Regions from separate parts of the Staphylococcus sp. GW821-FHT11H10 genome, predicted to be linked through region 2. Evidence: riboswitches for the same ligand, from Rfam matches in the RefSeq annotation. Region 2 holds a riboswitch; each other region holds the start of a gene.
What was found. A riboswitch is a leader RNA that binds a small molecule or an ion and turns the genes downstream of it on or off. The one in region 2 is predicted to bind thiamine pyrophosphate.

Region 1 (3,288 bases), on a different contig from region 2:
TCCATGAATCATAATGTTTACGAATTCAGTTAACAATTTAAAGAATAGAATACTAATCATAAATAATTGTAAATAATAATATTTACCTCTTAAGAAATGTGTAAATGTAGTTGCAATGTATGTAATGATTACAAACATTAACAATAACAATGTTACCCATTCAACAACATATTGCGTTTGAGATAGTTCCCATTCACCAGAAACAAACAATGCGTTTCTGTTATTAAATTCAATAAATGTAAATAAGAATAGAATGAAGCCACAGAATATTTCTACATATGCTGGTTTAATCCATTTAGGACGTCTCATCCAATTTGGTATATCATCTTCTTCAATATTAAATACATTTTTGAATTTATTTTTAAATTTATCACGTTTTGATCTGATTTTTTCTAAATCGACACTTCTTCTCGTCTTACGTGCATATTCTGATGTTTTATCTTGAAGTTGTTTAAAATGAACTTTAGACTGATTCGAAACATTTCCCTTACTTGTTCTTGATAATTCAGGTTCTTCTTCACCCAATTCTTCTTTAGTTAATGGTAAAGCTCTTCTTAAGAATAGGAAATTCCATATTGAAGCTTGCGCTAATAACCACATAACTAAGAAAAATGTATTTACACTTAAGATATCTATTGGTGCAATTTCATTGGCATCAATTTTACCGTATAGAGAAATTTGAGTAATTAAATAACTTATTCCGTATGAAAAGATAATCCATAGATAATGGCTTTTTCTATTAGCAACATTAAGTTCATCTTTATATACAATGTAGCCTGTGTGAATTATAAAAGGAATAATAAAGATAATTGCCCAAAAACTGTACACTTGAGTCATTAAAGTAATTGAAATGAGGAAGTATAAAATCCCAATAATTAAAAAGAAAATTGAGATGTCGTAATCATATTTCGTAGTTCTAAATAATGCATATCCAATAAGCATTACAAGAATACCAAACAGAATAATTATGACTGCACTAATAATAGGAAAGCTGCCTATGAACCTACTCATCACTCTAATTATTTCACTGAAGAATGCATTAAGAAAATCCCATAAATTATGAATTTTCAACTCAACTTTTTCTTTATCTTTTAATTGATTGATTAAAGGTAAGTTTATTAATATTATGAGACCCGTGAAGAGTGAAACGATACCGATAATATAACTAAAAATTATCTCGGTGTGTTTCTTAAGAAAAGACATACTGTTCACCTCAAAATTCATTATATAGTAAGATGTTCATCTTGTCTTTATTAAACAATAAAATACATCTCGAGACCTATATAAGTTTATCCTACTTTTATGTGGGTAAACTTAAATTGTAATCATTAATCTATCAAGGAGTGTTAATTATGACAAACGAAGATGCTAAAAAAGCAAAAGAAGTAGAAGAAAAATTAAAAGAACAAAAAGAAGAAAAAACTGATGACATCGAACAAACTAAAAAAGATGTTCAAGACACTTTAGATTAATTATTAAGAAATCTCAATTCGCAGGAGTTGAGAACAATATACTATTTAACCGCTACACTGCTAAAAAGTAGTAGTTAACTAAAAACTGAGAGAACGCTCTTTCCGAGCTTTTCTCAGTTTTTATTTTTAATACAAGGTTTAAATATTTTAGAGATTTCACTAGTTAAGTGTATTAGGGAATAGCGTATTCAGAGTAAAACCAAATCAAATCCCCTTTTTTATTTGTAACTTAGCAAAATCATCTTGACATTAAATCTTAAAAGTCATACATTTAAAATAAATTAAATATAAAATGCACTAGGGGTGTGTATACTGAGATGAGGTTTAACCTCGAACCCTTTGAACCTGAACTAGTTAAAACTAGCGTAGGAAAGTGTTGCTAATATAAATAATTGTGGTAAATACATATAGCATTTTATTTAAATTCACGCACAACTTTCTACGGATGGTTGTGCGTTTTTTAGGAGGAAATAACATGTCAAAAGGTTTAAAGCTTTCAGAAATATTAGTAACTGTTCTGATTGCAGTAGTATTTGCTATTATTTATAACTTATGGTGGTTTGCATATAATGTGGCCCAAGTTGCCGGTGTTCACATTGAGCAATTAACTTATGGCGTTTGGTTTATGGCAGCTATCGTTGCGTATTTAATAATTCCTAAACCTGGTATTGCACTAATTGCAGAATTTGCCGCAGGTGCTGGTGAAACAATTGTTATGGGTAAATTTGATATCCCTACAATTGTATATGCTATCCTTCAAGGTTTAGCTTGTGAAATTATTTTTGCTATTTTCAAATATAAATCTAGATCATTAATGGTTGCTATATTAGCAGGATTAGCAACTGCATTAATTTCATTTCCAGTTGATTATTATTACGGTTATTTAGCTGAAGTCGCAGGATGGAATCTTCTTTTATTCATTATCTTCCGTTCTATTAGCGGTATTGTCATTGCAGGCTTATTATCTTATCTGATTGTTAAAGCATTAGATCAAACAGGTGTAACGAAATTATTCCGCCCTGCATCTCAAAAAGACTACGACAACCTATAAGGGGAAATTAAAGTGTTAAAAGCGAAAAATTTACGTCTAAAATATCCTAACGGCGAACGTAAAATCTTCGATAATTTAAATATTGAAATTAAAGATAAAGAAAAAGTGCTTTTACTAGGTCCTTCTGGATCTGGTAAGAGCACATTGCTTAATGTTTTAAGTGGTATCGTTCCAAATCTAATTGAATTACCGATGAAATATGATGAGCTTGAAATTGACCCACACTCCGGCGTCATTTTTCAAGATCCAGATACGCAGTTTTGTATGCCTAAAGTGTATGAAGAACTTGCTTTCGTTCTAGAAAATAAGCAAGTACCACGCAATGAAATGGACGCACTTATAGAGAATGCTTTAGCATCGGTTGATTTAAATGTTACGGACAATACTTTTGTCAATCATTTAAGTGGTGGCATGAAACAAAAGCTCGCTATTGTTGAAACTATTTTACAAGAAGCTAATACGCTTTTCTTAGATGAGCCTACTGCCATGTTAGATGTAGATGCTACAGCTGATTTGTGGCAACGACTTATTCAGTTATGGTCCGATCAAACTGTGCTTATTGTCGAACACAAAGTTGAACATATTTGGGAGCATGTCGATAGAGTCATCTTATTGAATTATGAAGGGCAAATCATAGCAGATGGCACACCGGATTACATATTAAACAACTGTGAGCATTTACTCACTGAATTTGGCGTTTGGCATCCTCATGCTTGGGATCATGCGCCAAAGCCGATTACATTTCCATCTAATGAAGCTGAAACA
Region 2 (3,288 bases):
ATTTTCCAATTTTTGAGTTAATAATTTAAAAATTCCATAACATGTCCCTGATTGATTTCCAGCGTATATAATACTAATCATACTCTTTAACTCCTGCTAACATATTCAAAATTTCTGTTTTATTTTCCTCAAATTTCATGTCTTGTGAGAGCTCCTTAACTTGTTCCAATCTATTCAATATATTAATTTGTTCATTAATACTTCTTTTATAATCCTTAATAATTCGATCTAAGTACTTAGTAGATTGGATGTTACACTCTTTTGAAGTAGGCTTGTTAAATAAATTTACAATATACTTTATTTCTTCTAGGCTTAAGTTTAATCGTTTCAAATCTTTGATAAGTTTCAATGTTGTATAGACAGTCTGATTAAATTCCCTATAATTATTTTGATTTCTAGAAATGTTAATCAAGCCTTTTTCTTCATAATAACGAATCATTGATTTAGATATATTAAGCTTTTTGGAAACTTCATCTATTTGCATTTTCTCATCCCCTTCCTATGTTATTTAAAAGTTATCATTAAACTATACTTGAAGGTCAATAAAAAAAGAGACTAAATTAGTCTCTCAAATTAATTCTCTGCACACTTTTCATTGCAACTAAAATTATTGCTATTACGAATAATACTATTGCTATGAGTGAAGATGTATTACCGTATGCGCCACCGGTTAGGAGTATGTTTTTAACTTTAATAATATACTGAATTACGCCGTAGTCATCATTATGCGTTGTGATGTGGACAAAGTCTGACAGATTCCAACACATATGCATAAAAACACTTGGCCAAATTGAGTTAAATTTATACGCCGTCATACCGTACAATATACCAGCGACCGTGCCACTTACGACTAATAATATTAGACTAACACCAGACATCCCGCCATTAAACAAATGGACTAAAGCGAATAATACTGATGTAACAATGATGGCAAAGGTAATATTCGCTTTCTTTTCAATGTAGCCCATTAATAAGCCTCGTACTGTTAATTCTTCAGCTATAGGTGCACATACTCCACCTAAAACAATAATTTCAAATAACATTTCTAAATATTCTATTACAGTATCAGCTTTCGTTATTTCAAAATGACCTGGAATAATGACACAATAAATGATGATATTTATAATCGGAATCAGTAAGCCAACTGATAGATAACTTAGACTAAACTTAAGTGTGTTAATACGATAGTCACTTAATTTCTCTTTAAATCCTTTATTAATTAAAAGTTTAATGAATAAAAAGGTAAGTCCCACATAGGTGATACCATGTAAGATTGTTTCAAATGATTTCAAATCTAACAAATGCCATAGTAAAGCAATATTTTGCGCAATGACTGTTAATACAAACGTCAAAATAATGACACCAATCATCTTCAAATACTTAATTATTAAATGCATCATGTACCTCCTAAGTTGAAGTAGGAGACCGATACTATTAACTTGTAAAGATTTGTGTTATTGTACCGCACACGATAACTACCAAAATTAATACGAACCACCACTTTTGAGATAAGAAATCCCAAAAATTTAAATGTTCAGGATATGATTGTGATTCTTCTCTTTTATAAGGATGAGACGTTTGCCCTGTTAATAATTCGTCTGTGGAAATGTCAAAACGTTGCGCTAATTGCACAATCATTTGCACATTCGGTTCAATCGTACCCTGTTCCCATTTGGAAACGGTTTGGCGTGTCGTGTGTAATTCAGTAGCTAATTGATCTTGAGTTAGATTATTCTCTTTACGATGTTTCCTAATCTGTTCAGCAAGTTTCATAGTTATGGTCACCTCTCTTCTAACTTAGCAAGTTCATTTGTCACTTTCCGCATACAAAATGGCGCGTTCCCTTTAATTTCGCTAACATTTTGTTTCCAAAACTTAGCTTATCATGTTAACTATATTTTTATCAGTCAATTTTCTACTATACAAATTTATGCTATGTTATTAATAGATAAAAAAATCACTAGGGGTGCATTTAATATGCTGAGAGAAAGTAAAAAACTTTCAACCCTTGAACCTGTTGGTTAGTACCAGCGTAGGAAAGTGAAATACATATACTGCTATTTCTTTCAAATTCACTTTTTTACGAAAAAATTGTCTGTTGGAGGAATTTTTTTATGGAAAAATTAATTGTTGGTTTAGAATGGTTTTTAAACCCTGATCACTTACCTTTAATTTTAGGTATTGAAAAGGGCTGGTTTAAAGAAGAAGCGTTAGAAATTGAAATGATTGAACCAGAAAAACACTTCGATGCATTGGAAGAAATCGAAAATAATTCAATGGATATTGCAATTACTGAACCTATTCATTTAGTTGAAGATAAAGCAACTAATCAAAATGTGGTAGGTTTTGCCAGATATCTACACACTAATGGCGGTGTTATGTATAACAAAGATAAAGGAATAAAGACACCTAAAGATTTAGTTGGCAAACGTCTTCAATATCCTGGAGCCCCTGGCCTAGGAGGTATTGCTATTGCTAAAACTATGATTGAAGCTGATGGTGTAACATACAAAGAAGGAGATATAACACCAGTTAATAATAGTTTTTATCATACTGACGCACTATTAAATGATAAAGCAGATGCTGCCACACTTATATTTGAAAACTTTGAGATTCTCGAAGCAAAAAGTAAAGGTTTAAATGTAGATTATTTTGCATTAAAAGATTATAACGTGCCAGACTTTTGCCAGTTAATTTTTATTACAACTCCTAATAAATTAAAAGAGGATAAAGGAAAAATAAAAAAATTCCTTAAAGTCATTAAAAAAGCAATTCAATTTATTAATACTCATCTCGAAGAAGCAGTCGATGTTTATGCTAAATATACTCAAACGGATGTAAGTAATCAATTAAATAAAGACACAATCATTGCAACTACCAAATGTTTTACTAATGATTTATCTATGAGCCCAGAATTTTATGATGACTTACAATTATGGCTTAAGGAAAATGGCAAAATTGAAACAACTATAGATGCTAAAGAATACTTTAATAACCATTTATTATTTAACAGAACCTCTAAATAATAATGATAAGAGCACACTAAATTTCAGATTAGCGTGCTCTTAATTTATATATTATTTCTCAGATTTCGAAGCTTTGCGTTTTCTAATAAATGCTAACCCTAAACCACCAAGTAACACTGACCATAACGTTGTATTTGTTTCAGTTTGACCTGATTTTGGTAGTTCACTAGTTTCTTTGTTATTAGAAGTATTTAAATGGTTTGCCTCCTCAGACACTACACTTCCATAGTTAGTTGCCCCTACGTGATGACTTGAAGATTTT
Region 3 (3,288 bases), on a different contig from region 2:
ACGTAAAATTTTATCTGAAATCGCACCAGCAGATAAAATTAAAATAAACATGATAAACCAAGGTAATGAACTAATTGTCATGTCTTTAAATTCAACATGATATTGCTCAGTTAAATAAGTTGGTAACCAAATTAAGAATAATGAAATAACGAATTGTACTACAAAGTATTGACCTGCAATCGCATAGAAACTTACACGACGGAAGAATTGATTCCAAGGTGGTAGTGATTTACTTGTTTGAACAAGGTCACGATTCTCCATAATGAAATGTTTCTCAGCGTCATTTACCATACGATGTTGTTCTGGTAAGTCTTTCGCAATGATTCCCCATAATATTGCAATTAAGATACCTACAGCACCGAAGATGTAAAATACAGCTTGCCAATTGAACGCGTTTACAATAGCGATCGTAATGACAGGTGCCAATACAGGTCCAAAGTAAGAACCAGCAAGTAACATACTTGATGCTCTACCTTTCTCATCTTTAGAGAACCAGTTTGCATTAAACACAGCGTTTGATGGATACATTGGTGCTTCACCAATACCGAATAAGAAACGCACTAAATATAATAAACCGTGATGTTTAATCATACCTGTAAAGATAGTGAAAGCACTCCACCATACTAAAGCGATTGTAATCATCTTACGAGGTCCAAATTTCTCAGCTAACATACCAGAAGGTACTTGCATTAACGCGTAACCTAATGAGAAGAATGAAGCTAATAGACCAAATTGTTGTTTTGTCATATGTAAATCTTCCATCATTTGTGGGGCAATATATGAGATGTTAGATCTATCCATGTAGGCAATAACACCTATGATAAAAAATGCTAATGCGAAAAACCAACGAACACTACTTTTCTTTTGTCTTTGTACCATATCCTCTTTTTCCTACTTCCTTTAATTTGTTGATTCTAAATATGTTGTCTAATATAATCACGAGACTCCCTATTTGTAAAAATAACTCCCTTAAACCCCTTACCATCATAGGGTTTCAGCATTTATTTTTAATAATATTACCAGTTTTTGAAATCGTTTTCAATATCTTAATTAAAAGTTCTTTTATTAAATTGTACATCGTTGGTTACTTTATTCACTAAATTCGTATTTACGCTTTGCAATCTCAATATTCATTAAAATTTGAACTCCATTTAAAAAAATTGTAGAATGAACTTGAAATGAAACGCGACTTATTATTATTTAAAATTAAATAGATAATTTATCCACTGGAAGTGCCTTTGTTTAAGGCTGAGAGTAAAGAAAGAACTTTATAATTCCTGGAACCTGATCCAGTTTGTACTGGCGTAGGAAAGTGGCTTACACATATCGTTACATAGAGACTAACGCTATTTCCTACGAAGGAGATAGCGTTTTTTCATTTATTAGGGGTGATAGACATCTTTATTGCGATAACAACTTATAAACATTTAACAGAAGCAGACTTACAACACTTCATTGAAATTAGTAAAGGCATCGATGGTTTACTATTTCGTACGCCTATGTCTAGTGATGATTTATTTTCCTTTTTAGAAAAATTAATCGCTGCTGGTTTCCCTAAAGACAAAATTATTATCCATAGCGATGTTGACTTATTAGAATCCTTGACACTTAAACGCTTGCACTGTCGAGAAATGGACACACTAGCGTTTGATTATAAAGCGCAACATCCTGATGTTGAAGTAAGCATGTCGACACATACTATTAACTCGGTGAAACAAGCTTATCAACATCAATTAGATTATGTCTTTTATGGTCATATATTTACCACGGCTTCTAAGCCAAATCAGCAACCTAGATCAATGTCTGAAATCAAAGCCGTGTTACAAGTTCCGATTCCAGTCTATGCCATAGGAGGTATTACTGAAGATACGATACAACGGCTTCCAAATGGCTTTGCAGGAATTTGTGCAATTTCTTATTTTATGAGCGCATCTTTACAACAAATTCAACATTTACGAAAGGAGTGGTTGAAAGATGCATGACGTACTTATTGTTGGTTCTGGTGTTATCGGAATGTCCATTGCGAGACACCTCAGTCATACGCAACTCGACATTGCAATTGTCGACCGTGATATACCTGGTAAACATGCTTCATATAAAGCTGGAGGCATGTTAGGTGCACAAAATGAATTTACAGAAGACAGCGACTTATTTCGTCTCGCTCTAGAGTCACGTGAATGTTTTCCTGAATTATGCGAAACACTCCAAGATGAAACTGGAATAGATATTCAATATCAAGCATCAGGATTGATTAAAATCGCAAATCAAATTGATGATGTGGCGCATTTACGTTCACAATTTCAATTTTTACATGCACTCGATAACGATGTGGTTGAACTTTCAGAGGATGAATTAGCAGATTTAACTGAAGGAAATGTCACTGCATCTGAAATGGCAATCTACATTCCAAATGATGGACAAATCAATGCAAATCATTATACGAAAGCGTTATTTAAATCCTTACAACAGCGTCGTATTTCGCGCTACTTCAATACAAATGTAACAGATATTATTCGGCAGAATGGTTACTATCAAATCGTTTCATCTCAAGGTGATTTATATGCGAAGAAAGTCATAGTGGCAAGTGGTGCATGGTCATCTCAATTATTAAAACAATATCAATTGCCTCGTGTGGTTGTCGGCGTTAAGGGCGAAGTTCTTCTCATGGAACATGACCATTTAAATTTAAAACAAACAGTATTCATGACTAATGGATGCTATATAGTTCCGAAAGCGCCTAATCGTTACTTAATTGGTGCTACTAGCGAATTTGATAATTATTCTGTGGGTAATACGGAACAAGGCGTCTCATGGTTAGAACACTATGCGACAGAACGTATACCTGAACTTGCAAACGCACATATCATTAAACAGTGGTCTGGCGTACGTCCATATACGGACGGCGAATTACCAATTATGGACCGGGTTGACGATGGTTTATATGTCATTACCGGCCATTATCGGAACGGTATTTTATTGTCCCCTGTTATTGGTCGTGACATCGCAAACTGGCTATTAACTGGAGTCAAACCAACTCGCTATGAATCTTTCAATGTCTCAAGGAGGTTAAATCATGAAATGCATTATTAATGGCGATGCATTCACGTTCGATACTGAGCAATCCATTCATCAAGTGCTTGTCTCTTTAGAATTAGACCCAGAACGTGTCATTGTTGAACATAATAAAACATTAATTAAACAAGAAGATTATCATCAACACACAGTACGTGAAGATGATCAATTAGAATTATTAGAATTTGTTGGAGGCGGATAAAATGTTTAAAATTG

Region 1: linked by a shared signal. The riboswitch ahead of AC1RRU_RS04170 (ECF transporter S component) and the one ahead of AC1RRU_RS02930 (ABC transporter substrate-binding protein) in region 2 are both predicted to bind thiamine pyrophosphate.
Region 3: linked by a shared signal. The riboswitch ahead of AC1RRU_RS01770 (thiamine phosphate synthase) and the one ahead of AC1RRU_RS02930 (ABC transporter substrate-binding protein) in region 2 are both predicted to bind thiamine pyrophosphate.

The regions. Positions count from the first base shown of each region.
Region 1 covers NZ_JBXARC010000004.1:138,465-141,752, reverse strand. Annotated here, with positions in the region: gene auxA (lipoteichoic acid stability factor AuxA) at 1-1,203, opposite strand, end outside; gene graF (glycopeptide resistance-associated protein GraF) at 1,353-1,472, shown strand; TPP riboswitch at 1,762-1,861, shown strand; gene AC1RRU_RS04170 (ECF transporter S component) at 1,948-2,523, shown strand; gene AC1RRU_RS04165 (ABC transporter ATP-binding protein) at 2,536-3,288, shown strand, end outside.
Region 2 covers NZ_JBXARC010000003.1:74,379-77,666, forward strand. Annotated here, with positions in the region: gene AC1RRU_RS02910 (NAD(P)H-dependent oxidoreductase) at 1-81, opposite strand, end outside; gene AC1RRU_RS02915 (MerR family transcriptional regulator) at 74-484, opposite strand; gene AC1RRU_RS02920 (CPBP family intramembrane glutamic endopeptidase) at 561-1,397, opposite strand; gene AC1RRU_RS02925 (helix-turn-helix domain-containing protein) at 1,435-1,773, opposite strand; TPP riboswitch at 1,953-2,056, shown strand; gene AC1RRU_RS02930 (ABC transporter substrate-binding protein) at 2,115-3,026, shown strand; gene AC1RRU_RS02935 (choice-of-anchor I family protein) at 3,078-3,288, opposite strand, start outside.
Region 3 covers NZ_JBXARC010000002.1:41,921-45,208, reverse strand. Annotated here, with positions in the region: gene AC1RRU_RS01775 (pyruvate MFS transporter) at 1-879, opposite strand, end outside; TPP riboswitch at 1,219-1,328, shown strand; gene AC1RRU_RS01770 (thiamine phosphate synthase) at 1,392-1,982, shown strand; gene thiO (glycine oxidase ThiO) at 1,975-3,090, shown strand; gene thiS (sulfur carrier protein ThiS) at 3,074-3,274, shown strand; gene AC1RRU_RS01755 (thiazole synthase) at 3,276-3,288, shown strand, end outside.